DNA from 4 places in the Streptomyces sp. NPDC026500 genome. Region 4 is predicted to be linked to each of the others. Evidence: riboswitches for the same ligand, from Rfam matches in the RefSeq annotation. Region 4 holds a riboswitch; each other region holds the start of a gene.

Region 1 (7,428 bases), on a different contig from region 4:
CTGGGGCGAAATGGGTGGGGACGGTCTCCGTCGCCGTCGTGCACCGGACACCGTGCTCCTCGGATCCCGCACGAATGCCGCCCAGGTGCTGCGCGAACACTGCCTCAACTGCCGCCCGAACGCCGTTCCAGGTGCCGCTCGAGTGCAGCCTCCAGCGTCGCTCGAGTGCAGCCTCCAGTGGCGCCCGAGCGCGGTCTCCGGCCCCGCCCGAGAGTCCCGATCGTCGGTCGGCCCGGGAGTGCCCGCCTCCTGCGGTTACGGTCGAGGGGTGACCGAGCACGAAGCCTCCGCCAGCGCCGCCCCCGAACTCTTCACCTGGGAGTTCGCCACCGATCCCTACCCGGCCTATGCCTGGCTCAGGGAGCACGCTCCCGTGCACCGCACGCGACTGCCCAGCGGGGTGGAGGCCTGGCTCGTCACGCGGTACGCCGACGCCAAGCAGACGCTCGCCGACCAGCGGCTGTCCAAGAATCCCGCGCATCACGCCGAGCCCGCGCACGCGAAGGGCAGGACCGGGATTCCCGGGGAGCGCAAGGCCGAGCTGATGACGCATCTGCTGAACATCGATCCGCCGGACCACACCCGGCTGCGGCGGCTCGTCAGCAAGGCGTTCACACCGCGGCGGGTCGCCGAATTCGCCCCGCGGGTGCAGGAGTTGACGGATCAGCTCATCGGCGAGTTCGCGGCCAGGGGCTCGGCGGACCTCATTCACGAGTTCGCCTTCCCGCTCCCCATCTACGCCATCTGCGACCTGCTCGGCGTCCCGCGCGAGGACCAGGACGACTTCCGTGACTGGGCGGGGATGATGATCCGGCACGGCGGCGGGCCGAGGGGCGGGGTCGCCCGGTCCGTCAAGAAGATGCGCGGGTATCTCGCCGAGCTCATCCACCGCAAGCGCGAGGCGCTGACCGCGGAGCCCGCACCCGGCGAGGACCTCATCTCCGGGCTCATCCGCGCCTCCGACCACGGCGAGCACCTCACCGAGAACGAGGCCGCCGCCATGGCCTTCATCCTGCTCTTCGCGGGGTTCGAGACCACGGTCAATCTCATCGGGAACGGGATGCACGCCCTCCTCACCCACCCCGAGCAGCGGGCGCGTCTGCAGGCCTCCCTCGCGGCCGGGGAGAGCGGGCTGCTCGAAACGGGTGTCGAGGAGCTCCTGCGCTACGACGGGCCCGTGGAGCTGGCCACCTGGCGGTTCGCGACCGAGGACGTGCGGATCGGCGGGCAGGACATCGCGGCCGGCGACCCCGTGCTCGTGGTCCTCGCCGCCGCGGACCGCGACCCCGAGCGGTTCGAGCAGCCGGACACGCTCGATCTCGCACGGCGTGACCTTCAGCACTTGGGCTACGGCCACGGCATCCACTACTGCCTGGGCGCTCCGCTCGCCCGACTGGAGGGGCAGACCGCGCTCGGCACGCTCCTCAACCGCCTGCCCGACCTCCAACTCGCAGGAGAATCGGCCGATTTGCGCTGGCGCGGGGGGCTCATTATGCGTGGATTGCGCACGCTTCCTGTGGAGTTCACCCCGGTCAAATAGTCCCTGATCGGTTCATCGGCGACCCTTCGGAACCCCTTTCCGGGAAGTTCTCCCGAATACCGGAAAGGGCACCTTTCCGGCTACCGGAACGTGACGATCCATCAAATCTGTGATCTTCACGTGATCTGTACTGCATCGACTTGTGACAAGTGATCGAGTCCGGCTACGTTCACCCATCAACGCGGCGGCTCCGCTTCTTACTTCGCTGGAGCCGCGGTGGTCCCCCGCTGTCACGCGAAAGGTTTCCGCATGCTCTCCGGGAACGGCCGTCACCGTCGCCCTCGTCAAGCCCCTGCCCTCGTTGTCGCCGCGGGAGTGACCGGATCGGCCATCGTCATCCCGTTGCTCGCCGCGTCGGGTGCGAGCGCGGCCGACGGGACCACCTGGGACCGGGTGGCGCAGTGCGAGAGCGGTGGCGCGTGGAGCGCCGACCAGGGCAACGGGTACTACGGCGGGCTCCAGCTCGACCAGGAGGACTGGGAGGCGTACGGCGGTCTCGAGTACGCCCCGAGCGCCGACCAGGCCAGTCGCTCGCAGCAGATAGCCGTCGCCGAGAAGCTGCTCGACGACCAGGGTCTCGCGGCCTGGCCGACCTGCGGACCGCTCTCCGGTCTCAGCAAGGGCTCGGCCGAGGTCCAGGTCGACACGGGCGTGGCCGACGGTTCGTCGAGTGGCGGGAATGACGCCGGCTCACACGGCTCTTCCGGTTTGTCCACTTCGCCCAGTTCATCTTCTTTGTCGGATCTGATTGGTTCGACCGATTCGGGTGAATCCTCGGGTGCGACCCATGGCGCCGGGAAGCCCGACGCCTCGCCGAGCCCCAGCGCCTCGGCCCGAGCGACCGACAAGGGTGACGAGTCGGGCAAGTCCGGACAGAAGCACGCCTCTTCGAGTGCCTCCGACGCCGCGAGCGCCGGCACCGGGCGGCATCGTGGCGGAGACGCCGCGGAGAGCGCGACCGGCAGCCCTGCCGACAACGCCACGGGGCGGCACGCCTCGAGCGCCCCGAGCGACGCCGTCGACAACCCGTACGTCGTGGACGCCGGCACGAATCTCTGGAACGTCTCCGACGTCCTCGGCCTCGAAGGCGGATCGGGCGACCTGTCCGCCTCGTACGGCGCGGCGGCGACCGACGGTCCCGGCCTCGTCGTCCCCGGTCGGAGCATTGCCGGCACTGCTGAAACGGTGCAGAACTAGCGGGAGTTCACGTCATGGTTCGCTGTGGAATGTCCGGTTTGGTGCGAGTGAGACATGAGTCTCAGAAGCCCTGATCGTCTTTGATATTCCGCCGATCGACTGCTTACGGTCGTGACCGCTCGCCACAGCGGGCCCCGACGGTCACAACGCCGAATCCTGCCAGCGGCCGTACGGGAACAGTCGTCGCGTCATGCGCCGTAGGCAGGAGCGGGGGACCCAAGGTAGGCGCCGCGTCCGGGAGTTGAGAGACACCCGGAAACGGCTTGGGGTTAAGTCGCGTGTCGGACGTCCTGGAGACGGGGTCGACGACACGCGGCCGGGCAACTCAACCGGCCCGAACCCGACAGCTCACCTCGCAGGCGTCGGTGAGGGGATCACTCCATGCTGTTTTCCAGCAAGGGCAAGCACCGCCGCCCGAACAAGGCCACCCGCGTCGCCACGCTCGCCGGTGTCACCGGCGTCGCCATCGCCGCCCCGCTGATGGCTGTCGGCAACGCCTCCGCCGCCACCGCCTCCGAGTGGGACGCCGTCGCCCAGTGCGAGGCCGGCGGCAACTGGTCGATCAACACCGGCAACGGCTACTACGGCGGCCTGCAGTTCTCCGCCTCCACCTGGGCCGCGTACGGCGGCACCGCCTACGCCTCGACCGCCGACCAGGCCTCGAAGTCGCAGCAGATCACCATCGGCGAGAAGGTTCTCGCCGCCCAGGGCAAGGGTGCCTGGCCGACCTGTGGCACCGGCCTGTCGAGCGCCGCGTACAGCGGTGGCGCCTCGGCCCCGTCGACCTCCTCCGGCTCCTCCTCGTCGAGCGGCTCGCAGAGCGCCCCCACCACCCGTACGACGGAGCAGCCCGCCTCCCGTTCCGCGGAGCGCCCCGCCGCCCAGAAGACCGTCACCACCCCGACCGGCAAGAAGGTCAAGAAGGGTGACGGCGAGTACAAGGTCGTCAAGGGTGACACCCTCAGCTCGATCGCTGAGAAGAAGCACGTCAAGGGCGGCTGGCAGAAGCTGTTCAAGCTGAACAAGGACATCGTCGCCGACGCCGACTTCATCTACCCGGGCCAGCAGCTGCACCTCCGCTGAGCGCGGCCGCACGCCGGCCCGACGGGGTCGCCTTCGGCGGAGGGTGACCGTGGTCCCGGCCGTGCGCAGCATCGCCCCAGCTGAATGACAGCTCCCTCATCGGCCGGGCCTCCACCTCGGAGGCCTGGTGAGGGCCCCGTCCCCACGGGCTCCCCGCTCCGGTGCGTGTTCCCCCGCACGCGCCGGAGCGGGGTTTTTCATTTCTTTTTTTGTTCCGTTCAGGAACAATATGTACTCTCACTTCTGCTCAAGGGGTGGTCGATCGGCTGGCCGATCCCCCTGGGCCGGATAGGCTCATCCCGCAGGGCTGCCAAGCCCCGCATACCCGCGTCACATCCCAGAAGGAGATGCTCGTGCCGTCCATCGACGTCGTCGTAGCCCGGGAAATCCTGGACTCCCGAGGCAACCCCACGGTCGAGGTCGAGGTCGGCCTCGACGACGGCAGCACGGGTCGTGCCGCCGTTCCGTCCGGCGCCTCCACCGGAGCGTTCGAGGCCATCGAGCTTCGTGACGGCGACCCCAACCGCTACCAGGGCAAGGGCGTCGAGAAGGCCGTCCTCGCCGTCATCGAGCAGATCGGCCCGGAGCTCGTCGGTTACGACGCCACCGAGCAGCGCCTGATCGACCAGGCGATGTTCGACCTGGACGCCACCGACAACAAGGGCTCGCTCGGCGCCAACGCCATCCTCGGCGTCTCGCTCGCCGTCGCGCACGCCGCTTCCGAGGCGTCCGACCTGCCGCTCTTCCGCTACCTGGGCGGCCCGAACGCGCACCTGCTGCCCGTTCCGATGATGAACATCCTGAACGGCGGGTCGCACGCCGACTCGAACGTGGACATCCAGGAGTTCATGATCGCCCCCATCGGCGCGGAGTCCTTCTCCGAGGCCCTGCGCTGGGGCACCGAGGTCTACCACACCCTCAAGTCCGTCCTGAAGTCCAAGGGCCTGTCCACCGGCCTCGGCGACGAGGGCGGCTTCGCCCCGAACCTGGACTCCAACCGCGCCGCGCTCGACCTCATCCTCGAAGCCATCAAGCAGGCCGGTTACGTCCCCGGCGAGCAGGTCGCGCTCGCCCTCGACGTCGCCGCGTCCGAGTTCTACAAGGACGGCAAGTACGAGTTCGAGGGCAAGTCCCGCTCGGCCGCCGAGATGACCGAGTACTACGAGGAGCTCGTGGCGGCCTACCCGCTCGTCTCCATCGAGGACCCGCTCTTCGAGGACGACTGGGCCGGCTGGAAGGTCCTCACCGACCGCCTCGGCGACAAGGTCCAGATCGTCGGCGACGACCTGTTCGTCACCAATCCGGAGCGCCTGGCCCGCGGCATCGAGGAGGGCACCGCCAACGCCCTGCTGGTCAAGGTCAACCAGATCGGTTCGCTGACCGAGACCCTGGACGCCGTCGAGATGGCCCAGCGCAGCGGCTACAAGTGCATGATGTCCCACCGCTCCGGCGAGACCGAGGACGTCACCATCGCCGACCTGGCCGTCGCCACCAACTGCGGCCAGATCAAGACCGGCGCCCCGGCCCGCTCCGAGCGCGTCGCCAAGTACAACCAGCTGCTGCGCATCGAGGAGATCCTCGACGACGCCGCGGTGTACGCCGGCCGCTCGGCGTTCCCCCGCTTCAAGGACTGACCCCGCAAGGCTCAGGAAGCGTCGTCCGTACGTCCCCGCACCCGGTCCCGTACCGTGTGCGGGGACGTACGCGCGTGACGGGCCCCATCGACGGGCCGGCAACTGGGGAGGCGGGACTCATGGCCGTGAAGGACCGGGACCGGTTCTCCACCTCGACCAGGCTGAAGCTGCTCGGCGAGCAGACGGCGGCCCGGGTCTACCGCTCCCAGACCAAACGGCAGGCGCGCCGCTCCCGGCTGACCGGCCGGGCCGCGCTGCTCGCCCTGGTCCTGTGCTCCCTGATCGTCGCCCTCGCGTACCCGATGCGGCAGTACGTCTCCCAGCGCGCCCAGGTCGCCGACCTGGAGCGGCAGCGGGAGCAGGCCCGGCAACGGGTCGAGCAGCTGCGCGACCTCAAGGCGCGCTGGCAGGACGACGCGTACGCGAAGCAGCAGATCCGGCAGCGACTGCACTATGTGATGCCGGGCGAGACCGGCTACGTCGTGATCGACCCGGACGCGGCGAAGCAGGCCCGCGCCGAACAGGGCACCGCCGACCGCCCCTGGTACACCAATGTCTGGGACGGCGTGGACAAGTCCGACGCCGCCGACCAGTGACGACCCATGAACTGACCAGAAAGACACGTGACTCACGGCATGGAAACGCCACCCCCCACCACCCCGCGCACCGAGCCCACCGACGCCGACGTCGAGGCCTTCAAGCAGCAGCTCGGCCGGCCGCCGCGCGGGCTGCGCGCGATCGTGCACCGCTGCCCCTGCGGTCAGCCGGACGTGGTGGAGACGGCGCCCCGCCTCCCCGACGGGACGCCGTTCCCGACCACGTACTACCTGACGTGCCCGCGGGCCGCGTCCGCGATCGGGACGCTGGAGGCCAACGGGGTCATGAAGGAGATGACCGACCGGCTGGCCACCGACCCCGAACTGGCCGCGGCCTACCGCGCCGCGCACGAGGACTACATCGCGCGCCGTGACGCCATCGAGGTCCTGGCGGGCTTCCCGAGCGCGGGCGGCATGCCGGACCGGGTGAAGTGCCTGCACGTCCTGGTCGCCCACTCGCTGGCCGCCGGACCGGGCGTCAACCCGCTCGGCGACGAGGCCATCGCGATGCTGCCCCAGTGGTGGCGCAAGGGCGCCTGCGTGACGCTCCCCGCGGAGGACGGCTCCACGGGGCCCGCCAAGGACGCCGGTGACACGGCCGACGAGGGTGACTCCGCGCAGGACGCCGCGCCCGGAGAGGGCCAGTGACCCGGGTCGCGGCCGTCGACTGCGGTACGAACTCCATCCGGCTCCTGGTGGCCGACGCCGACCCGCGGACGGGCGAACTCGCCGACCTGGACCGGCGGATGACCATCGTCCGGCTGGGCCAGGGCGTCGACCGCACCGGCCGGCTCGCCCCCGAGGCGCTGGAGCGGACCTTCGCCGCCTGCCACGAGTACGCGGCGGCCATAAAGGAGCACGGTGCCGAGCGGCTCCGCTTCGTCGCCACCTCGGCCTCCCGGGACGCCGAGAACCGGGACGAGTTCGTGCGCGGGGTGCTGGACATCCTCGGCGTCGAGCCGGAGGTCATCACCGGGGACCAGGAGGCGGAGTTCTCCTTCACCGGCGCGACCAAGGAACTGGCCGGGCGCGACGACCTCGCCACGCCCTACCTGGTCGTGGACATCGGCGGCGGCTCGACCGAGTTCGTCGTCGGCGCCGACCACGTGCGCGCGGCACGCTCCGTGGACATCGGCTGCGTGCGGATGACGGAACGTCACCTCGTGCACGACGGTGCCGTGACCGACCCGCCCACCGCCGAGCAGGTCGCGGCCATGCGTGCCGACATCGAGGCCGCCCTCGACCTCGCCGAGGAGACGGTCCCGCTGCGCGAGGCGCGCACCCTGGTGGGGCTGGCCGGCTCGGTCACCACGGTCGCCGCGATCGCGCTGGAACTCGACGAGTACGACTCCGCGAGGATCCACCACTCGCGGATCTC
Region 2 (7,428 bases), on a different contig from region 4:
TCCGGTACGGAGCGCTGATCACCCTGCTCTCGATGTCGGGTCTGGTGATCCTCGCCCTCGTCCGCGAACAGACCGGAACCGAGGGCTTCCTGGTCGGCCTCGGACTGGCCGTGTTCCCCGTGCCGCTGCTCATAGCCGCCTTCCGGTGGCTGGACCGGGTCGAACCGGGCCCCTGGCGCAACCTGCTCTTCTCCTTCGCCTGGGGCGCCTGCGCGGCCGCGCTCATCGCGATCGTCGCCAACAGTTTCGCGACCCGGTGGATAGCGATGGCGACCGCGGATCCGTCCAGCGCCGACACGCTCGGCGCCACCGTCATAGCGCCCGTGGTCGAGGAGTCGGCGAAGGCCGCGGCCGTCCTGCTGGTCTTCCTCTTCCGCAGACGGGACTTCACCGGGATCGTCGACGGTGTCGTCATCGCCGGGATCACCGCCACCGGCTTCGCGTTCACCGAGAACATCCTCTACCTCGGCACCGCCTTCGGCTCCGACCAGCTCAGCGGGGAGAGCGGGCTCACCTCCGTCACCGCCGCGACCTTCTTCGTCCGCGTGGTGATGTCGCCCTTCGCGCATCCGCTGTTCACCGTGCTGACCGGCATCGGGTTCGGCGTCGCGGCGCTGTCCGCCGAGCGCCAGCATGTACGCCGTGTGCTGCTCCCCCTCGCCGGACTGCTGCTCGCGATGGGCATGCACGCGATCTGGAACAGCTCGTCGGACTTCGGCGAGTTCGGGTTCTTCGGGGTGTACGCCGCGTTCATGGTGCCCGCGTTCGGGCTGCTGACCTGGCTGGTCGTCTGGACCCGGCAGCGCGAGCTGCACACCGTGCGCACGGAGCTGCCCGCGTACACCGTCGCCGGGTGGCTGGGCGCGACCGAGCCGTGGGCCCTCGGCTCGATGCGGGCACGGCGGCTCGCCCGCGAGTACGCCGGTCACCACTTCGGGAAGACCGCGGCACGCTCGGTGGCGGAGTACGAGGCGTACGCGACCTCGCTCGCGTTCCTGCGCCACCGGGGCCGCCGGGGCCGAGCCGGCGCCGATTTCGTCGTACGGGAGCGCGAGTTGCTCGACGAGCTGTGGCGCCGCCGGGAGATCGCCCGCCCGGCCCTCGCCTACGCGGCCCGCGCGACGACACCGCTGCCCGCGCCACCGCCCTGGCCGGCCCATGGATACGGGTACGCCGCCCCGCCCGCGCAGCCCTACGGACCACCGGCACAGGCGTCGGCGCCGGCTCCGTATCCCGCGTACAACCCGTACCGCACATAGGCGCGGAACAGCCCTGGCACGCCCGGAATCCGTCACCCCGGGAACACGACGCTCCCGGCACGCGGCACAACCGGTCGACACCGGCGGTGCCGCGCCGACGCTCGGCCCCTGCTTACGCCGAGGCCTTCGACAACAGCGTCAGTTCCTCGTCCGTCAGCACCAGGTCCGCGACCCCCAGCAGCGCCGGAAGCTGCTCCACCGTGCGCGCGGAGGCGATCGGCGCGGCGACCGTCGGCTGTGCGGCCAGCCAGGCGAGGGCGACCGTCGGCACCGCGACGCCGTGGGCCCCGGCGATCTCGTCGAGGGCGGCGAGGACCCGCGGCCCGCGTTCCGTGCCGAGGTGCTTGGCCGCGCCCGCCGCCCGGGGCGAGTCGACGGTCGTTCCCGGGCGGTACTTGCCGGTGAGGAAACCGGCGGCGAGTCCGAAGTAGGGGACGGCGGCCAGACCGGCCCGGGAGGCGACGTCCCGCAGGGCGCCCTCGTAGGTGTCGCGCGAGACCAGGTTGTACTGCGGCTGGAGCGCGACGTAGCGCGCGAGGCCCTCGCGGTCGGAGAACTCCAGGGACTCCCGGAGCCGCTCCGGCGAGATGTTGGAGGCGGCGATGTGCCGCACCTTGCCGGCCCTCACCAGTTCGTCGAGGGCGCCGATGATCTCGTCGACCGGCACCTCCGGCTTGTCGAAGTGCGTGTAGTAGAGGTCGATGTGGTCGGTGCCCAGACGGCGCAGCGACGCGTCGGCCGCGGCCTTGATGTTGGCACCGGACAGCCCGGGGTACGCGGGGTGCTGGCTGACCTTGGTGGCGACCACGATCTCCGCACGGTTGCCGCGGGTCTTCAGCCACTTGCCGATGATGGTCTCGGACTCGCCGCCCTCGTTGCCCTCGACCCACGCCGAGTAGGAGTCGGCGGTGTCGAGGAAGTTGCCGCCGGCGGCCGCGTAGGCGTCGAGCACGGCGAAGGACCGGGTCTCGTCGGCCGTCCAGCCGAAGACGTTGCCGCCGAGGGAGAGCGGGAAGACCTCGAGGTCGGACGAACCGAGCTTGCGAAGAGAAGTCATGTACGACGTCAACACCCGTGCCGGATGCATGTATTCCGCGCTCACTCCGGACGGGCCGGTGCGCGCAGGCGTCCGTATCCGCCTGACCGGCGGTCCTGACGTCGGGGGGGATGACGTCAGGGCCGCCGGAGATCGGGGAGGACATGCGTACGGCACGCGTCAGGGGTCACACCCGCCCGCGTCGGACGCCGTACGGCTCGTACGGCTCAGGAGCCCGTACGGATCAGGGGTTGAGGCCCTTGCTCTGGAGCCACGCCATCGGGTCGATGCCGGTGGCGGCGCCGCCGGGGTGCACTTCGAGGTGCAGGTGCGGCCCGGTGACGTTGCCCGTCGCGCCCACGCGTCCGATGACATCACCCGTGGCGACCTTCTGGCCCACGCTGACGCTGATCGACGACTGGTGGCAGAACCACAGCTCCGTACCGTCGTCGAGGGTGAGGATCGTGCGGTAGCCGTACGAACCCGCCCAGCCGGCCTCGGTGATGGTGCCGCTGTGGATCGCCTTGATGAGCGTGCCGGTGGGCGCCGCGAAGTCGAGGCCGGTGTGGTAGCCGGAGGACCACATGGAGCCGGCCTCGCCGAAGCGCGAGGTCAGGGTGTACGAGGAGGTCGGCAGCGAGTAGCTCTTGGCGAGCTCGGCGAGTCGCTCGGTCTCGGCCTTCGCCTTGGCCTCCTCCTCCGCCTTCTGCTTCGCGGCGGCGGCCTTGGCCTCCGCGTCGTCCTGTTGCTTGGCGGCGAGCGCGACGGCCTTCTTCGCGGCGGCGGCCTGGGCTGCCTGCTGCGTGGCGGTGTCGGCCTGGTTCTGCTGCGACTGGGCCTGCTGCATGATGCGGGAGCGCAGCGCCTCACCCGCGTCCGTGGCACCCTGCGCCGCGTCGGCGCTGGTCAGACCGGCATTGGTGAGCGGAGTCGTGGAGCCCTTGGGGGCGCTGGATCCACCGTCCGATATCAGGGCCTTGGCGGACTGGGTGACCGACGACAGGTCGGGCAGCGAGATCGAGACGGGCGGCTTGCCCGGCGCGGCGCTGGCGATGCCACCCGCGCCGACGGCGGCTATGACGCCTACGCCGAGAACCGTGGAGCTGCGGGCGAGTCCTCCGCCGCGCTGCTTGCCCGTGCGGTGCCGGCCGCGGACGGGAAGAACGGAATCCTCGGTGGGGTTCCACTCCTCCCAGGGGCCCTCGTCCTTGCCGTAGCCGAAGGTATGTGTGTCATTCGGCGCGAACGAGGTCGGCTGAGCGGGCCGGTCGGATGCCACGTGGGCGCACTCCTTTGCTTCCTTGCCGCCTACCGGGTTAGCTGACGGGTTCGGAGCAGGAAGGTCTCCTACGCGCGTATAGCCACCGTGTTCCCACGGCGGAATACGCTCGATTCACCCCAAGTTGATGGTTCCCCGGTTCCCTTGCGGGATTCGGCACGTGCGCACGGAGCCACCTCTTGTGACGGCTGTAACGACCGCGCTGCGTTATCGAACGTTAATAGACTCAGGCACCGAATTCCAAGCTGTTCGGGCTGATCATTAACGGCTTTTGGCCTGGACTTTGAGGTCATGAGCGGTGAAAAACGGGCGAGTTGACCCTATCCCGTCGACACGGATTCCCTTGACGGTATGTCAGATGTTATGCGGAGGGGAACGGTCCGATCACCGTTCGTGACCATGCCTGAAATGGCCGTACGTGTGGCACGCGAAGGACCTCCCGAGCTCTGCGGAGATCCCCTCAGCGAGCACCCGTCAAAAGCGCCGGACGGCGAGCAGCGCCATGTCGTCCGTCAAAGCGCCGCCCGTATGCCGGCGGACCGCCTCGGAGAGGGCGGTCAACAGCGCGTCGGGGCCGGGAAAGACCCGTCCGGCCAGCCACGCGGCCGGATCGTAGAACGTCCCGCGTGAATCGCGGGCCTCGGACAGCCCGTCCGTGTGCAGGAGCAGCATCGCCCCGCGCGCAAAGCGGCTCTGTACCGCCCGGTCGGGCCAGGTTCCCAGCTCGCTCATCCCGAGCGGCAGCGCGAAGGGCTCGGCGCCGAGCGTGACGAGCGTGCCGTCGGGATGCAGGAGCAGGGGCGGCGGATGGCCGCGGTTGACGATGCGGACGACGTCCTCGTCGCGCGGGATCTCCGCGAGGACGGCGGTGGTGAACTCCTCGAACGCGTCAGGGCTCTCGTGCAGGGTGCCCGGGCGCGTCAGCGCCCGCTCCAGGCGCCGTGCGACCGCCTCCAGTGTCGGCTCCTGCTCGGCCGCCTCCCGGAACGCGCCGACCACCACGGCGACGGCGGCCACCGCGGTCATCCCCTTCCCCCGTACGTCCCCGACGACCAGCCGCACGCCGTACGGGGAGTCCTGCACCGCGTACAGGTCACCGCCGATGAACGCGTCCTCCTGAGCCGCCTCGTAGCGGGCCGCGACATCGAGGCCGTCGATCCGCTCCGCGGGCTCGGGCAGCACGGCGCGCTGCGCGAACTCGGCGATCTCCCGGACGGAGGCGAGCCGTTCGTCACCGCGCCGGACGACGATGTTGAGGAGGACGGCGAGAATGGCGGCCGTCGCCACGGTGACCGTCTCGGTGACCGCGTCGACCTGAAGGACGATGCCGAGCAGAGAGTGGACCAGGAACACCGCGCCGACGGCGCCGACGCCGGCGAGGACGGTGCCACGCAGCGAGTAGAGGGGCGCGGCGACCAGGGGTGCGGCCGTGAAGAGGGGGGCCGCGGTGTAGTCACCCGGGGTGAAGTAGTCGTAGAAGATCCCGGCGACGACGAGCAGCGCGGGCAGGGTCCGGACGAAGGCGCGCGCGAAGGAGATCCTGCGGGAACCCGCTGCCGCCGGAGCGGGCAACGGGGCGTTCCTGGGCCCGCGGCCGCCGGACGACGGCCCGTCGGCCCGGTCATGGAGTTCTCCGGTCCGCTGCTCACCTCCTGGCTGCCCCACCCGTCCAGAAGACCCGGAGCTCCGACGGCGGGCGACCGGTGTGGCCCGACCGGGGGATGCCGCCGACTGCCGGAGGGAACCTCCCGGGAGAAGGGGCTGAGAGAAGGACCCAGCAGAAAGGGCCGGGTGGGAGGACGATCCCGGGAGAGAACCGGCCCCGGGACAAACACCAAGGGCCGGAACTCGTGAATCCGAGTTCCGGCCCTTGGCCTTGAGTAGCGGGGACAGGATTTGAACCTGCGACCTCTGGGTTATGAGCCCAGCGAGCTACCGAGCTGCTCCACCCCGCGTCGTTAGGACCAGTGTACGCCATCCGCGGGACCCGAAGCACACACGTTCAGACGCACCCCTTCGGCGGCGTCGGCGGGCATTCGCCGACGCCGTTGCGCACGACACCCGGGGCCGAGCGAGGCCTAGTCGGGCAGATGTCCGTTGGGCGCCTTGGCCCGGTCCGCGTACTCGGGGAGGACGACGACGTCGGCACCCGCGGCGGCGAGGAGCCCGTTCCCGTCGGCGTCCGTGACGAAGGTGTCGGGCTCGCGCCAGGCGGTGACGACCCGGCGCACCCCGGCGTCGAGGATGAGCCGGGCGCACGGCGCGGGCCGGGAGGCGCGGTGGGCGCACGGTTCCAGGCTGCTGTAGACGGTGGCGGCGGCCAGTCGCGGATCGGCGGGGCCGATCTTGGCGAGGGCGGCCTCCTCGGCGTGCACGACGGGGTCGTCGCCCTCGCGGGAGTGGCCCCGGGCCAGCTCGGTCCCGTCGGCCGCGACCACCACGGCGCCGACGCTGAACGCGGTCTTCGAGGGCGGGCACAGCGCCGCCAGCTCGCAGGCGAGCTCCAGCCAGCGCCGGTCCGCCGCGGACGCGAGGGGGCCGGTGCCGGGCGCGGTGGGGACGTACCGGATGAGCACGACGTCCCCGACGGGCCGTGTCTCCACCAGCCGCAGCCGGCCCAGGGGATACGCGCCGGGCCCGAACAGCCGCGGCGCGTCCGGCTGCCCGACGAAGAGGGGGGCGACGGCGAGCTGCAGTTCGTCGGCGAGTCCCTCGCGCACGAGCTGGGTGTGGACCTTCCCGCCCCCTTCGACCATGAGGCGGCGCACCCCGCGTACGTCGTGAAGGTGTTCCAGCAGCACACGCCAGTCGAGGTCGGGCCCGGTCGGGACGACGTCGACGCCGACGAGGCCGTGCAGCAGGGCGGCCGCCCGCAGCGCGCCCTTGTCCGTCGTGTAGACGACCTTCTCGCCGCCCGTGTGCCAGAACTGCGCCTGCGGGTCGAGATCACCGGAACCGCTGACGGTGACCTTCAGCGGGTACTCGGGACGGCCGCCGGCGACACGGGCCGCACGTCGTTCGGCGGAGTTGACCAGGAGCCGCGGGTTGTCCGTGCGCAGCGTGCCGGCACCCACCAGGATCGCGTCGCTGGACGCCCGCACCTCGTCGACCCGGTCGAAGTCGGCCGGGCCGGAGAGCAGCAGCCGCTCGGGGCCGGTGTCGTCCAGGAAGCCGTCGAGGGAGACGGCGGCGGACAGCAGGACGTAGGGACGGGGCATCGGGACGCATCCTCCGGTCACACGCGCACAGTGGTTCAAGTCAGTGGTTCAAGTTTTAAACAATACCTAGACTGGTCTCATGACGACCCGCTGGCTCTCCGCCGCCGAACAGCGCGCCTGGCGCTCGTACCTCTCCGCGACCTCCCTGCTGGAGGACGCCATCGACCGCCGGCTGCAGGCCGAGGCGGGGATGCCCCACCTTTACTACTCCATCCTGGCCAAGTTGTCCGAGGCGCCGGACCGGCGACTGCGGATGACCGACCTCGCCGAGGCCCAGAAGATCACCCGCAGCCGTCTGACCTACGCGGTGACCCGTCTGGAGAAGGACGGCACCGTACGCCGGGAGGGCTGCCCCACCGACAAGCGCGGGCACATGGCCGTCCTCACCGACGCGGGCATGGCCCTCCTGGAGCGGGTCGCGCCGGGACACGTCGAGACGGTGCGAACGGCGATCTTCGACCATCTGACGCCTGAGCAGGTGGAACAGCTGGATGAGATCTGCGGAACCATCACACGGGCGATCCAGGACGGGAATTCCGGGGCGGCCGGGGAAGATCTGCCGTGGCGGCGGCGTTCCTGCTCCTCGTGAAGGACGCGAGGGGAACGAACCCCATTGCTTGAAGTTTGAAGCAGATG
Region 3 (7,428 bases), on a different contig from region 4:
GCGGACGTCGTGGCCATCACGGCGGCCATGCTGCATCCGGTGGGGCTCGGGAAGTTCGCCGAGCGGTTCCCCGACCGGGTGTGGGACGTCGGCATCGCCGAGCAGCACGCCACGGTGTCCGCGGCCGGTCTCGCGACCGGCGGGCTGCATCCCGTCGTCGCCGTGTACGCGACGTTCCTCAACCGGGCCTTCGACCAGCTCCTCATGGATGTCGCGCTGCATCGCTGCGGTGTGACCTTCGTCCTCGACCGGGCCGGGGTCACCGGCGTCGACGGTGCCTCGCACAACGGCATGTGGGACATGTCGATCCTCCAGGTCGTGCCCGGCCTCAGGATCGCCGCGCCGCGCGACGCCGACCAACTGCGGGCCCAGTTGCGGGAGGCGGTCGCCGTCGACGACGCGCCGACCCTGATCCGCTTCCCCAAGGAGTCGGTCGGTCCGGCGATCCCCGCGGTCGACCACGTGGGCGGGCTCGACGTCCTGCACCGGGGCGAGCGCCCCGAGGTGCTGCTCGTCGCGGTGGGCGTCATGGCCCCGGTCTGCCTCCAGACCGCCGACCTCCTGGAGTCCCGCGGCATCGGGTGCACCGTGGTCGACCCGCGCTGGGTCAAGCCCGTCGACCCGGCGCTGCCCCACCTCGCCGCCGAGCACCGGCTCGTCGCCGTCGTCGAGGACAACAGCCGGGCCTCGGGCGTCGGCGCTGCGGTCGCACTGGCCCTCGGGGACGCCGAAGTCGACGTACCCGTACGGCGGTTCGGCATCCCGGAGCAGTTCCTCGCACACGCCAAACGGGCCGAGGTACTGGCCGACATCGGGCTCACCCCCGTCGAGATCGCCGGGCGGATCAGCGCCGACCTGGCCATCAAGGACGAGCGGGCCAAGACCGCGTACGAGCTGTCGAAGGCCGCCGGCCAGCCGGCCGAGCACGAGTTGTCCAAGGAGAAACAGGAATGACCGACCCTGTGGAGAAGGGGGAGTTCGACCTCGGCGCGCTCCTCGCCGAGCGCGGAGCCGAGCGCTACGAACTGCACACGAAGTACCTGAACCACCAGCTCCCGCGCATGCTGCACACCATCGGCTTCGACAAGGTGTACGAGCGGGCCGAGGGTGCGCACTTCTGGGACGCCGACGGCAACGACTACCTGGACATGCTCGCCGGGTTCGGGGTGATGGGCCTCGGCCGCCATCACCCCGTCGTCCGGCGCGCGCTGCACGACGTCCTCGACGCCTCGCTCGCCGACCTCACCCGCTTCGACTGCCAGCCGTTGCCGGGCCTGCTCGCGGAGCGACTGCTCACCCACAGCCCGCACCTGGACCGGGTGTTCTTCGGCAACAGCGGTACGGAAGCGGTCGAGACCGCGCTGAAGTTCGCCCGGTACGCCACCGGCCGACCACGGATCCTGTACTGCTCGCACGCCTTCCACGGGCTGACCACCGGCTCGCTGTCCGTGAACGGCGAGGACGGTTTCCGCGACGGCTTCGCACCGCTGCTGCCCGACACCGCCGTCCCGCTCGGCGATCTCGACGCCCTGGCAAGGGAGTTGAAGAAGGGCGACGTCGCCGCGCTGATCGTGGAACCGATCCAGGGCAAGGGCGTCCACGAGTCCCCGCCCGGATATCTGCGCGCCGCCCAGGAGTTGCTGCACCGGCACAAGGCCCTGCTCATCGCGGACGAGGTGCAGACCGGCCTCGGCCGCACCGGGGACTTCTACGCCTATCAGCACGAGGAGGGTGTCGAACCGGACCTGGTGTGCGTGGCCAAGGCGCTCTCCGGAGGCTATGTGCCGGTCGGCGCGACGCTCGGCAAGGACTGGATCTTCAAGAAGGTCTACTCCTCCATGGACCGGGTCCTCGTGCACTCGGCGAGCTTCGGTTCCAACGCGCAGGCGATGGCGGCGGGGCTCGCGGTGCTCTCCGTGATGGAGAACGAGCAGATCGTCGCCAACGCCCGGATCACCGGCGAACAGCTGAAGTCCCGGCTGGCGGCCCTGGTCGACCGGTACGAGCTGCTCAGCGACGTACGCGGCCGGGGTCTGATGATCGGCATCGAGTTCGGCCGGCCCACGTCCCTCAAGCTGCGCAGCCGCTGGACCATGCTGCAGGCCGCGCGCAAGGGCCTGTTCGCGCAGATGGTCGTCGTCCCGCTGCTCCAGCGGCACCGCATCCTCACTCAGGTCTCCGGCGACCACCTGGAGGTGATCAAGCTGATCCCGCCGCTGATCATCGACCAGCAGGACGTCGACCGGTTCGTGGAGGCCTTCACCGCGGTGATGGAGGACGCGCACAGTGGCGGCGGCCTGATGTGGGACTTCGGAAAGACCCTGGTGAAGCAGGCGGTGGCGAACCGCTGAGACCCGGCCGTTCCGGCGGGCCGCTGTCGTCGCGGCGTGGACGCGGATGCAGGCGCGGCGTCCGACCCGGGTCTGAACGCGGCGTCACCACTGCCGAGGGCTCGGCGTCGACTCGGCCGTAGACCCGGCGTCGACACCGGCGGACTCTTTGCCTCTGGGGCAAGAAAATTGCCCCAGAGGCAATCGTCGGGCTCAATGGTCATATGAGCCCTGTGGATCCAGGGGCGGTCGACGAGCCGCCCGCCGAGCTGCACGCCGTGGCGCCCCAGCTGCGTGCGCTGCGCCGCAGCGCCTCCCTCACGCTGGAGGCCGCCGCCCGCGCAGCCGGACTCTCGCCCGCCCACCTCTCCCGTCTGGAGACCGGGCAGCGCCAGCCCTCGCTGCCGATGCTGCTCACGCTGGCCCGTGTCTACGGTACGACGGTCTCCGAACTGCTCGGCGAGACGGTCGCCGACCGTGACGCGATCGTGCGGGCCGCCGACATGGAACCGGCCCCGGCGGGCGGCTGGACCTACTGGCAGGCCGGTGCCGCCGGCCGCGGTATGCAGGCGCTGCGGGTGCACGTTCCGTACGGCTCGCAGGGCGACATCGTGCGCGTCCATCCGGGCGAGGAGTGGCTGTACGTCCTCCAGGGGCGGCTCAGGCTGCGCCTCGGGGACACCATGCACGTTCTCGCGCCCGGGGACAGCGCCCACTTCGACTCGCTGACCCCGCACCGCATCGCCGCCGCCGAGCGCGACGGAGCCGAGCTCCTCTTCGTACACACCCTGCTGCAGAGTCCCGTCGCCGCGCTGTGCCTCGGCCCGGCGACGGGCCACCCCACCTCGGGAGAGACGTCATGACCGAACCCACAGAACCCCGCCGCCGGTCCATGGAGGAGAAGTTCCCGCGCGCCCTGTGGGTGCGGCTGATCATCTACGTCGCCGTCGGCCACCTCTTCGCGGCCTTCATCTACCTGCTCTTCACGCTGGGCGCGCAGAACCAGTAGAAACCGCGGGCCGGACGCCCGGCTCAGGCCAGCAGCCGCTCGCGCAGGCGCTCCCGCAGCTCCGGCGTCATCCCCAGCCCCTGCTCCAGGTAGGCGTCGACGCTACCCCAGGTCTCCTCGATCGTCTCGAAAGCGGCCGTCAGGTACTCGGCACGTGCGTCGAAGAGCGGGCTGAGCAGTTCCATCACCTCGGGGGAGTACGCGGAGGCCGAGGTGTTGTTGCGGTGCACCCGGTAGCGGCGGTGCGTGGCGTTCGACTCCAGGTAGTCGGCCACGATCGCGTCCCGCTCGACGCCGAGGGCGAGGAGGGTGACGGCGATGGACAGCCCGGCGCGGTCCTTGCCGGCCGCGCAGTGCATCAGCGCGGGCACGCTGTCCTCGGCCAGCGCGTGCAGCACCTGGGAGTGCTCGGCCGTGCGCTCCTTGATGATCGTGCGGTAGGAGCGGATCATCCGGTTCGCGGCCTTGCCGTCGCCGAGGATCGCGCGCAGCTGGTCGAGATCGCCGTCGCGGACCATCTTCCAGAACTCGCTGCCGTCCGCCGGGTCGCTCAGCGGAAGATTCACGTTCCGTACGCCCGGCAGTTCGACGTCCGGGCCCTCCAGCTTCTGGTCCGCGGCATTGCGGAAGTCGAAGATCGTGTGGAGTCCCAGGGAGGCGAGGAACGTGGCGTCCTCCTCCGTGGCGTGGGCGAGGTGGCCGCTGCGGAACAGGTGCCCGTCACGCACTCGCCGGCCGTCCGCGGTGGGTAGGCCACCCACGTCGCGGAAGTTGCGCACTCCGCCGAGATCGGGCTCGGTCGACGGGACCTGCTGCGTCACGGGGGGCTCCTCTCATTCGGCCGCCGGCGTCGCCGGGCTGGACTCGGCGTCGCTCGTCGGCAGTTGTGTCCGGCTCGCGCTCTCGACGATACGACATGGGTTCCTGAGGCAATGAGTTGTCCACAGGCGTCACCTCCCAGGCGGGACACGGCGGGACACCCTTGGTGACGTTGCTCCACGGGCACGCATGTTCGAATTTAACGAGAGGTCGGCCGACCCTCCGACCGCACGGTCCTGGCGGGGCGAATTATGCCGAGATGCGGCATTACTGCATGCCGTTTTGTGCGCTTACCGGCTCAGAGGTCCTGATGTGATGGTTGTCCGCCGAAGTCGCATCTGGCGGTTCTGTCCGAATTGGTGCCTTCATTCCAACTGGCCCTGGAATAAAGCACCCTGGGCCGAGTCGCGTGAGGAGCGTCATATTCGTGACGATGCGTTGCCGTCCTCATTTCTCAACCCGCACGCATTTCCGGGCGAGTTGAGCGGTCCGAAAGATCGTCATTCCACAGAGTGTGACGGCAATTCCCGCATGGATCAAGAAAGGTGAGCGCGCAGATAAGGCACATAGTTGTCGACGCGCTCTCATCTCGCTTACGTTCTGCCTCAATCCGGACGGACGCCCAATCCTGCCGCCGCCCGGAATCCGCACACTCACCCGTACACGGCAGGAGCGGGGGACCCACAGGTTCCGTGCCTGATCCGGTCTCCGGAACAGGCTAGGGGTAAAGCCGCGCAGCAGCGCGGCCGGGCATCTCCAGCCCGCACCCGACAGCTCACCCCGCAGGCGCCGGAGAGGAAATCGTCATGCCCGCGAAGGGTAAGCACCGCCGTCCCAAGTCCTTTCGTTTCACCCGCTCGATAGCCGTGGCCGGAACCGGTGGCGCGGCGCTCGCGCTGCCTCTGTTGGGTGCCACGGGCGCCCACGCCGCGACCCCGGCCACGGCCGTCACGCAGCACGTCGAGAAGGCCGCGACCACCGCTCCCGTCGTCAAGAAGTCCGCCACGACGAAGACGAAGACGTACGCGGTGAGGTCCGGCGACTATCTCTCGAAGATCGCCGACGAGCAGAACGTCACCGGCGGCTGGAAGAAGATCTACTCCGACAACCGCTCCGCCATCGGCAGCGACCCGTCGCTGATCCACCCCGGTCTGAAGCTGTCGCTCGGCAAGAAGGCCGCCTTCGCCGGCGCCCACTCGGCCACCCGGACGACGACCTCGGCGGCGAAGACCGGCCACGCGACCCCGGCCACCGGCACCGCTGCCTCCAACGGCGCTTCCACCAGCAGCAGTTCCGGCTACACCCTGCCTGTCGAGGGCGGCACCGTCGGCACCGGCTACAAGGTGGCGGGCAGCATGTGGTCCAGCGGCTACCACACGGGCGTGGACTTCGTGGTCCCGACCGGCACCACGATCAAGTCCATCGCCGCGGGCACCGTCGTCTCCGCGGGTTGGGGCGGCGCCTACGGCAACCAGGTCGTCATCCAGCACGCCGACGGCAAGTACTCCCAGTACGCCCACATGTCGTCCCTGTCCGTCTCGGCGGGACAGACCGTGACCGAGGGGCAGCAGCTCGGCCTCTCCGGCGCGACCGGCAACGTCACCGGACCGCACCTGCACTTCGAGATCCGCACCACGCCGGACTACGGCTCCGACGTCGACCCGGTCGCGTACCTGCGCTCGCACGGTGTCGCCGTCGGCTGACGCCTCCCCTGAGCTCCAGACGCTTGCCCTGCTCCTGACGGCAGGACTGCCTCCGAAGGCCGGACCCCATGATCCCCGGGGTCCGGCCTTCGGTGGTTCCCGCCACCGGGCACGTGACCGTGGTTGAGCGAGGCATGTGACTCCCGCCGAGCGATTCCCCGCCATTTCCACGGCATGGGGGTGATCGCTGCTTCAACACCCTTGATCCGAGCCCTATTCCAGAGTTGACCAATGCTTGGCGAGTGGCTTATCTCACCGTCCGTCAACCCTTCCCTACGGTCGCGTAGCTCACATCCGAAGGTGAATCATGGGTCGATGTGGCAGACGATTCGAAGAGTGACAACAGATCAGTGATCGGGTCGTACGTGGCGGTGGGGGACAGCTTCACCGAGGGCGTCGGCGACCCTGGGCCCGACGGGGCGTTCGTCGGTTGGGCCGACCGGTTCGCGGTACTTCTCGCCGACCGGCGACCCGAGGGCGATTTCAACTACACCAATCTCGCGGTGCGCGGCAAACTGCTCGACCAGATCGTCGAGTCCCAGCTCCAGAGGGCCAAGGAACTCGGCCCGGACCTGGTCTCGTTCTGCGCGGGCGGCAACGACATCATCCGCCCCGGCACCGACCCCGACGAGGTCGCGGAGCGCTTCGAGCGTGCGATCGTCGACCTCACCTCCGCCGTCGGCACCGTCATGGTGACGACCGGCTTCGACACCCGCGGCGTCCCCGTGCTCAAGCATCTGCGCGGCAAGATCGCCACCTACAACGGACATGTGCGGGCCGTCGCGGACCGCTACGGCTGTCCCGTCCTCGACCTCTGGTCCCTGAAGACGATCCAGGACCGCCGCGCCTGGGACGGAGACCGGCTGCACCTGTCGCCCGAGGGGCACACCCGGGTGGCGCTCCGTGCCGGACAGGTACTCGGTCTCGATGTGCCCGCCGACCCGGACCAGCCCTGGCCGCCCCTTCCGCCGCGCGGCACGCTCGAAATGCGCCGCGACAACATCCAGTGGGCCCGCGAATATCTGGTCCCGTGGATCGGACGGCGGCTGCGCGGGGAGTCCTCGGGCGATCACGTGGCGGCCAAGGGGACCCTGTCACCGGACGACATCAAGCTGCGCATCGAGTCGGTGGCCTGAGACGGGACCGCTCCGGTCACGCGGCCACGGGATCATGGGTTCCCGGGATCACGGGCCACCCTGGTCACGTGGCCACGGGACCAGCCCGGTCAAGGCACCACGGCCCACTCCGGTCGCGGCGTCACGGGCAGCGCGGGTCCGGGCCGGCGCGACCGGCCGGGATCCGTGCCGCGTCCGGGGCGGTCCGGGCTCGACCGGTGAGGTGACAGCGCGGGAGTGGCGCGGGGCGGAGCACGGCCGACGCTGCCGGGACGGCCGCGAACCGCCCCGAGTCCCGTGGGGCGGGTCCCGAAGGATCTCCAGGGAGCCCCCGTATGCCCGTCCGTCAGCCTTCCACCGCGCCCGCCGGTTCGCGCCGTACGCCGTCTGCGGGCGGCAGGTCCGCGCGCACGTTTGTCGCTCGATCGAGGCCCCGGCATTCGTCCGCAGCG
Region 4 (7,428 bases):
GCGGACCGGTCCGCTGGGTTCGAAATCAAGCTGGACTCGGGGGAGTTGTTCACCGCACGGGCGGTCGTGGTGGCCACCGGACTGTCCGGGCTGGCTCATCTGCCTCCCGAGCTCGCGGGCGCGGCGGCCGACGGCCCCACACGGACCGGCCCGGTGTCGCACAGCTCGCAGCAGCACGACCTGAGCCGCTTCTCCGGCAAGGAGCTGATAGTCGTCGGCGCGGGGCAGTCCGCTCTGGAGACGGCGGCGCTCGCGGCGGAGGCAGGTGCGCAGGTGCTGGTGGTGTCCCGGGGCAAGGGCGCCGTCGACTTCGGCGCGCCCCCGTGGAAGCAGCCCAAAATGCGTCCCGAGTCGCCGTTCGGGCGCGCCTGGTCCCTGTGGGCGCTGAGCTACTACCCACAGCCCTACCGGTATCTGCCTGCTCAGGCCCGGCACTACCTGGTCCGCCGGGTGCTCGGTCCCCTCGGCGCCTGGTGGCTCCGTGACCGTTTCGAGGGCAAGGTCGCGGTCCGTGAGGTCCAGCGGATCGTCGGCGTCGCGGCGCCCGACGGCAGCCCCGTCCTGACGGTGCAGACCCATGGCGGGCGGGTGGACGAGCTCTCCGCCGATCACGTGATCGCCGCGACGGGCTACCGCGTCGACATCGCCGCGATGGACTTCCTCGGGCACGAGCTCCGCGCGGAGCTGGCGGTGAGCCGCGGTACTCCGAAGCTGGGTGCCGGGTACCGGTCCTCGGTTCCCGGGTTGTACTTCACGGGTCTGCCGGCGGCGGCCTCGTACGGGCCGGTGATGCGGTTCGTGTGCGGGACGGAGTTCGCCTCCCCGCGGCTGGCCGGGCATCTGGTGGCCGCGCACGGGGTGAGGTGAGGTACGGCCGACGGTGCGTGCGGCCGGGGGGCTGTGGCCGAGGCTCCGCGCTCGCGGGCCGGCCCCTCCGGCTGTCGGCTCCTCGGCCGCCGGCCCCTTGCACCCCGGCGCTTTGGCCACGCCCTCGCCCCGACGGGCTCGGAGTTGCCGCCGTCCGTTGGGGCTTGGAGCCTGCTGCCTTCGGCGCGTCGAGATCGAGGCCTGATTGCCAGGGCGGGCTCGGCCGGGGCGGGCCGTCCGGCTGCGGGGCCGGTCGGCCCAGTCGCCCCGGTCGTCAGGGCTCCTCCGTGAAGGAACTCCTTGGTCCTCGGCGCGCTCTCATGAACCGGCGCTCCGTTGCCAGGCCATGAAGTCCGCAATCGAATGGGGTGGGTTGGCGGCTTCGGTGGCCTCGATCTCCCACCCGGGGCTGTCCATGTCGAAGACGACGACGGGGAGGGCGCGGCCGAAGATCTCCGTGAGGAGGCCATCGGTGTGGAGGCGGCGGGCGAGGTCGATCACGGCGTCGTAGAAGTGGAGCCGGAGAAGGTCGGACTTGGCGTCCAGTTCGTCCTCCTCTTCCTCCGGCAGATCCATCGTGAGGAAGTCGTAGTCACCGTCGAACCAGATCCCCAGCCCCTTGACCTCCTCCACGTACAGCGGGCTTCCGGCAGGGTCTTCGGGGATGTTGCCCAGCATCTCGAAACCGTCCAGCAGCCACAGGGCGTAGTTCCAGCGGGCCTCGCCGGGGTCCTCCGGATAGGTCTCCAGCCCGTACTGGGTCTCGGTGTTGTAGCCGATGGCCACGTACGGGTGGCGCTCGTCGCCGTCGATCCGCCAGATCCGAAAGGAGAGGACGTAGATCTCGGACCGCAGAGGGTCCGGGAAGCGCCGGATGACGGCTTCGGCAGCGGTGCGCAGGTGTTGCCGGAACGGGGTCACCGTGCGCGATGGGCCAGGAAGCCACGCAGCGGGCTCAACAGGCATGTCTCTCCTCGGACTTGTCGGTGCTCGTCGCCGATGTCCGCCGCGGTGCGCGCCGTCACCGAGTCGGCCTGGCGCCGAGTCGGCCTGTGGCGGGGCGGTGTTGGGGTGTTGTGGTCGGTCGTGTGGGGGAAAGTCGGTGTGGGCGGAAGCGGACCTTGCGTGATCCGAAGCGGTCGCAACGCGCTTACCACCGTACGGTGAACGGCGTTGCTGACGGGATACCGGACGTCGTCCGGTTCACGCCGGGCCGATGAGTCGTTCGATCCGTATTCTTCGGATCATGGCCGCTCCGACTGCATATTCACTCATCGCCACTGACCTGGACGGAACGCTGCTGCGCGGCGACGACACTCTCTCCGACCGGTCCCGGGCCGCGTTGGCGAAGGTGACCCAGGCGGGTGCCCAGCATCTCGTGGTGACGGGCCGCCCCGCACCGCGCGTGCGACCGCTCCTCGATGAACTCGGCGGTGAGGGACTGGCGGTGTGCGGGCAGGGGGCGCAGCTGTACGACGCCGGGGCGGACCGCATGCTGTGGTCGGTGACCCTGGACAGGGAACTGGCGGAGACGGCACTCGGCAAGATCGAGGCGGAGGTCGGGCTGCTGTACGCGGCGGTCGACCAGGACGGCGTGGACGGTCTGACGCTCATCGAGCCGGGGTATGTGATGCCGCATCCGACCCTGCCGGCGGTGCGGGTGCCGCGTCGGGACGACCTCTGGACGGAGCCGATCAGCAAGGTGTTGCTCCGTCACCCGTCGCTGTCGGACGACGAGTTGGCGTCGGCGGCGCGGGGAGTGGTCGGTTCACTCGCGACGGTCACCATGTCCGGGCCCGGCACCGTCGAACTCCAGCCATGCGGGGTGACCAAGGCGACGGGACTCGCTCTCGCGGCCGCGCACCTCGGTCTCACCCCAGCCGCGACGCTCGCCTTCGGTGACATGCCCAACGACATCCCGATGTTCGACTGGGCCGCCCGCGGTGTGGCGATGGCCAACGCCCACCCGGAACTGAAGGCGGTGGCCGACGAGGTCACCCTGTCGAACGAGGACGACGGAATCGCGGTGGTCCTGGAGCGCCTCTTCGGCTTCTAGCAGTGGCAACGCACCCGCCGGCGGCACCGAGAAGGTGCCGCCGGCGGGTGAGGGTGAAGCCGAGGGTGCGATCAGTAGGCGCCGTTGACGTTGTCGATGGAGCCGTAGGTCTTGGCCGCGTAGTTGCAGGCCGCGGTGATGTTCGCGACCGGGTCGTAGATGTTCATCGACGTTCCGGCGACGTGGAAGGCCTGGAACGTGGGGTCGATGACCTGGAGCAGGCCCTTGGAGGGGATGCCCGCGGCGGCGTTGGAGTCCCAGTTGTTGATGGCGTTGGGGTTGCCGGAGGACTCGCGCATCACGTTGCGGTAGATGCCGTCGTAGCTGCCCGGTATGCCCGCCTTGGCCATGACGTCAAGGGACTGCTTGATCCAGCCGTCGAGGTTGTTGGCGTAGGTCTTGACGGAGGCCTGGGTGGCGGTGGCCACCTTGGACTTGGCGACAGCCGGGGTCGCCTTCGCCGTCGTGCGCACGACCGTCGACTTCAGCTTCTTCGTGCCCACGGTCAGCTTCAGACCCGGACGGATCAGGGCGGGGTTGTCGCCGATGACCGCGCGGTTCGCCGTGTACAGCTTCTTCCAGCCACCGCTCTCGGGGTGCTTCTGTGCCACCTTGGAGAGGGTGTCGCCCGCGACCACCTTGTAGGTGATGAGCTGCACGTTGGGGATGACCGCGGTGTGGGCGGCCTTCGTGAGCTGGGGGGCCTGCGCCGGGGTCGCGGCGTGGGCGCCGGTCGCGCTCACGAGCGGGAGGGCAAGGGCGATGCCGCCAGTTCCGGCGGCGATCATGCCCCGGGTGATGACGTTGGTCTTCGTGCGGCGGTGCTTGCCTCGTACGGGCATGACGACTGTCCTCTCCGACGCCTGCGAGGTGAGCTGTCGGGTTCGGGCGGGAGATGCCCGGCCGCGTTTTGGGCGCGGCTTCACCCCTAGCCGGTCCGGTGTGTCCGGATCGGCGGCTTACCTGTGGTTCCCCCGCTCCTGCCGTGCGTGGGTGGGTGGGTTTCCGGGCGGCGGCAGGATTCGGCGATCCGCCCGGGATCGACGAGAACGTATGCGAGAGCACATGTCCGGAACAAGACCAGATTTGGCTGCGAAGATCGCTTTCGCCTGGTTAGGGCACGGGGAAAAAGTCCGATTGCGCCGGAATTGGATCCTCAACTTGCCTTTGGCAAAGGGGTTGGTCGAGAGGTGGCGCGAGGTGGCGTACCGGCTCGCTGGTGACCCAATTCACGAGACCAAGGGTCATCAAGGCGGCATGCAAGGCAATTCGGGCATTGCGCTTGCGGCGGCAGGGGGGTGACAAGCCTCCGCAGGACGCCGAGCGGCCCCTCCCGCAGCGAGATTCGCGGCGCGGGACACGTAGGGGAGCGCGGCAGGTCCGGGGCCGGAGCGGGGGTAGGACGGCGGCCGAGCCGGGCGGACGCGGGGCCGAGCCCGGCGATTCGGAGCGGGCTGCAGCGAGCGCGGGCCGAGCCGGGTGGTCGCGGATCGCGTCTTGGTGAGCACAGGGCGAAGTGCGGTCCGTGGCACCGGTGTTCGGCGTCCGGGCGGCATGTCGGTGTCGGGACGCCGCGCGGACCGGCGCCGGGGCGCGCGGTGTGCGGGGGCCCGGCCGACAGGGCTTACGGGGGTGAACTCCCGCCCCCGTAAGCCCTGTCGGTCGGGCCCTTTCAGCCGGCTGTGCGCGGGATTCGCTTCTCCCAGGTTCGGTGGAAGACGACCTCGTCGCCGTCCTTGCAGACGACCTCGTCGGTCGTGATGAAGTCCCGTGCGTCGCAGGTGATGGCGGAGACCGTCTCGACGCGGGCGTCCCACGGCAGGTCCGGGCGGTGCAGCCGGATCGACCAGGTCGAGCGGGCGCGGGCGGACAGCGGGTCCGACTCGTCGATCGTGTACGTCTCCCGCGCGTCCTCCGTGCATTCGAGGCCGTCGGGGTACACGCGGGTGCCGCCGTGGCCCGGGTCCACCTCCAGGCGCCAGGTGCCCGCGGCCACGTCACGCAGGACCAGGCGTTCCGGGCGGGGCTCGTCCAGGGTCGCGGAGACGGTCACGCCGAGGGGTTCGGACTCCTCCGGTTCCCCGAAGGTGATCGAGGGGTCCGACTCCCTTGCCCGTACGGGGAGTTCCAGGGTGCTGCCGATCGGGTCCAGGGTGAAGCCCGCCTCCGAGCCAGGCTGGGGCCAGATCCACGGCCAGTACGCGGAGGAGACGCCCAGGCGGATGCGGTGGCCCGCCGGGAACGCGTAGCCGATGCCGTTCAGGTCGAACACCACGTTCTCCGTAGTACCCGGTTTCCACGGAACGGCCTGGTCGCGGCCTTGGCGCGCTGACAGGTTCAGGGCGCCCCGGGTGACGAGCGTGGACGCTCCGTCCGGGGCGACGTCGCACAGCCGGGCGATCACCTGGCCCCTGGGCGACCCGGACGTCAGCCGCAGATTGACCCGTGGGCGGCCCAGCACCCAGGTCTCCTCCGCCACCTCGAACTCGAAGCAGGCCGACCGGGCGTCCTCCTCCCGCTGGTCCGGCGGCAGGTCGGCCTCGTTGCCGAAGGGGAAGAAGCGGCCCGCGTCGACCCCCGTGTGCTGCGGGGAGCGCACCGGTACCGGGGCGCCCTGGAGCGCGTACGCGACCGGGGTCACCGAGGGTGAAGGCCAGGCCGGGTCGCCGACCCAGCGGCCGGGGAGCTCTCCGTACACGGTCGCCGGAGGGTGCGCGTCCATCACGTACGAGCGCAGCACGGGGATGGAGAGCGCGTCCGTCTCTTCGTCCCGGAGCCAGTGGTCCCACCAGCGCAGCGTCTCCTGGAGGAAGCCGATTGCCGGTCCGGGCGGCAGGCCCCGGTCCGGGTACTGGTGCGACCAGGGTCCGATGAGACCGCGTACGCGATCCGGTGGCAGGTTCTCCACCAGGCGCAGCACCGTGTCGCGGTACGGGTCGTGCCAGCCGCCGACCGCGAGGACCGCCGCACTGATGGTGCCGTAGTCCTCGCGGACGCTGCCGTGGCGCCAGTACGCGTCCCGGCTCTGGTGCGCCAGCCAGGTGTGTACAGAGGGGTCGAGCGCCTCCAGCCGCTTCACCCACATGTCGCGCCACATCACCTCGCCGACATGCGCCGGGTCCGGCGGGCGGGCGGCGAAGGCGAGCGTGGTGGCCGCCCAGGCGTGCATGCCGACGGCGAGGACGGAACCTCCCGCGTAGTGCACGTCGTTGTCATAGCGGTCGTCGGTCGAGCAGACCGTGACGATCGCCTTGAGCGGCTCGGGCGCGCGGGCCGCGACACGGAGGGAGATGAAGCCGCCCCAGGAGATCCCGAACATGCCGACCCGGCCTGTGCACCAGGGCTGGGCGGCCAGCCAGGAGACCACCTCCACGCCGTCGTCCGGCTCGGTCCCGGAGTGCTCGTCCCTCGGCGCGCCCTCCGAGTTGCCGTGGCCGCGCACGTCCACACGGACCGAGGCGTAGCCGTGGCCGGCGTACCAGGGATGCCGCTGCCAGTCCCGCGGGGCCGTCCAGTCGGTCAGGCGGTACGGGAGGTACTCCAGGAGCGCCGGTACGGGCTCCTCGGTCAGCGGACGCCAGATCCGGGCGTACAGACGGGTGCCGTCCGAGAGAGGGACGAGGACGTCCTCATGAGTGGTTTCGTAGGGGAAGGACGTACGGATGTGCATGAGCGTCACCTCGGTGGACGGTGTGCGTCGTGCGGCGCGCCCGGGAGGCGGGGAGCGTCACGTCCGGGGCGGACGGGGGTCGAGCGGAACGATGGGGCACAGTCACCCCTTCCGGGTGCTTCGCCGCATGTCGTCGCATGTCGGTTCACATCACCTGATCATGAACATACCGTCGGTGATCGGGTGGCGCCCGCGAGTCGGGGTACCCGCCGTTGGGGCACGCAGGTGCTTCCCGTGTGCCTTCCGGGTGTACTCCCGCATACCTGCTGGCGGAGCGAAGTCGGCCGGGGGACGGTGGGCGCTCGTGGTGATCGAAACGTGACCGGATACGCTGACTTGAGTGATGGCAGCGACACATCGACAAACCGTGTCATCGACCGAATGATCGACCGAGTTCGCCATGTGATCGTCAGCAGACAGGAGAACCTCTCGTGACCGTCGTCGGGCCGTTCGGGCTGAGCGTGCGGGACCAGGCTCTCGAAGCCGATGTCCAGGCCGGATTGGCGGCTGTCGAGGAGGGTTTGCTCGAAGCCACCAAGAGCGAGGTCCCCTTCATCACGGAAGCCGCCCAGCACCTCGTGCGGGCCGGCGGGAAGCGGTTCAGGCCGCTGCTCGTGATGCTCGCCGCGCAGTTCGGTGACCCCTACGCGCCGGGTGTCGTGCCCTCGGCCGTGGTCGTCGAGCTGACCCACCTCGCCACGCTGTACCACGACGACGTGATGGACGAGGCCGAGGTCCGGCGCGGGGTGGACAGTGCCAATGTGCGCTGGGGCAACTCGCTGGCCGTCCTCACGGGTGACTTCCTCTTCGCCCGCGCCTCGTACATCCTGGCCGA

Evidence for each region. Region 4 has a riboswitch for cyclic di-AMP ahead of ACZ4N5_RS27605 (transglycosylase SLT domain-containing protein). Riboswitches for the same ligand answer to the same signal wherever they lie in the genome.
Region 1: it holds a riboswitch for cyclic di-AMP, as region 4 does, so the genes downstream of both, ACZ4N5_RS29335 (transglycosylase family protein) here and ACZ4N5_RS27605 (transglycosylase SLT domain-containing protein) in region 4, are expected to answer to the same signal.
Region 2: it holds a riboswitch for cyclic di-AMP, as region 4 does, so the genes downstream of both, ACZ4N5_RS00080 (M23 family metallopeptidase) here and ACZ4N5_RS27605 (transglycosylase SLT domain-containing protein) in region 4, are expected to answer to the same signal.
Region 3: it holds a riboswitch for cyclic di-AMP, as region 4 does, so the genes downstream of both, ACZ4N5_RS32860 (M23 family metallopeptidase) here and ACZ4N5_RS27605 (transglycosylase SLT domain-containing protein) in region 4, are expected to answer to the same signal.

Annotation. Positions count from the first base shown of each region.
Region 1 is NZ_JBVHQB010000018.1:101,528-108,955, reverse strand. It holds gene ACZ4N5_RS29345 (cytochrome P450 family protein) at 239-1,540, shown strand; gene ACZ4N5_RS29340 (transglycosylase family protein) at 1,856-2,737, shown strand; cyclic di-AMP (ydaO/yuaA leader) riboswitch at 2,921-3,114, shown strand; gene ACZ4N5_RS29335 (transglycosylase family protein) at 3,119-3,820, shown strand; gene eno (phosphopyruvate hydratase) at 4,168-5,454, shown strand; gene ACZ4N5_RS29325 (FtsB family cell division protein) at 5,574-6,050, shown strand; gene ACZ4N5_RS29320 (DUF501 domain-containing protein) at 6,090-6,698, shown strand; gene ACZ4N5_RS29315 (Ppx/GppA phosphatase family protein) at 6,695-7,428, shown strand, end outside.
Region 2 is NZ_JBVHQB010000001.1:21,951-29,378, forward strand. It holds gene ACZ4N5_RS00070 (PrsW family intramembrane metalloprotease) at 1-1,259, shown strand, start outside; gene ACZ4N5_RS00075 (aldo/keto reductase) at 1,372-2,316, opposite strand; gene ACZ4N5_RS00080 (M23 family metallopeptidase) at 2,540-3,574, opposite strand; cyclic di-AMP (ydaO/yuaA leader) riboswitch at 3,587-3,743, opposite strand; gene ACZ4N5_RS00085 (PP2C family protein-serine/threonine phosphatase) at 4,049-5,146, opposite strand; tRNA gene ACZ4N5_RS00090 (tRNA-Met) at 5,456-5,529, opposite strand; gene ACZ4N5_RS00095 (dihydrofolate reductase family protein) at 5,653-6,792, opposite strand; gene ACZ4N5_RS00100 (MarR family winged helix-turn-helix transcriptional regulator) at 6,872-7,381, shown strand.
Region 3 is NZ_JBVHQB010000022.1:115,170-122,597, forward strand. It holds gene dxs (1-deoxy-D-xylulose-5-phosphate synthase) at 1-954, shown strand, start outside; gene ACZ4N5_RS32840 (aspartate aminotransferase family protein) at 951-2,351, shown strand; gene ACZ4N5_RS32845 (helix-turn-helix domain-containing protein) at 2,555-3,193, shown strand; gene ACZ4N5_RS32850 (DUF6126 family protein) at 3,223-3,339, shown strand; gene ACZ4N5_RS32855 (tyrosine-protein phosphatase) at 3,363-4,160, opposite strand; cyclic di-AMP (ydaO/yuaA leader) riboswitch at 4,803-4,962, shown strand; gene ACZ4N5_RS32860 (M23 family metallopeptidase) at 4,965-5,861, shown strand; gene ACZ4N5_RS32865 (SGNH/GDSL hydrolase family protein) at 6,212-6,997, shown strand.
Region 4 is NZ_JBVHQB010000016.1:173,149-180,576, forward strand. It holds gene ACZ4N5_RS27590 (FAD-dependent oxidoreductase) at 1-867, shown strand, start outside; gene ACZ4N5_RS27595 (hypothetical protein) at 1,186-1,833, opposite strand; gene ACZ4N5_RS27600 (HAD family hydrolase) at 2,114-2,923, shown strand; gene ACZ4N5_RS27605 (transglycosylase SLT domain-containing protein) at 2,995-3,765, opposite strand; cyclic di-AMP (ydaO/yuaA leader) riboswitch at 3,769-3,929, opposite strand; gene ACZ4N5_RS27610 (CocE/NonD family hydrolase) at 4,596-6,593, opposite strand; gene ACZ4N5_RS27615 (polyprenyl synthetase family protein) at 7,025-7,428, shown strand, end outside.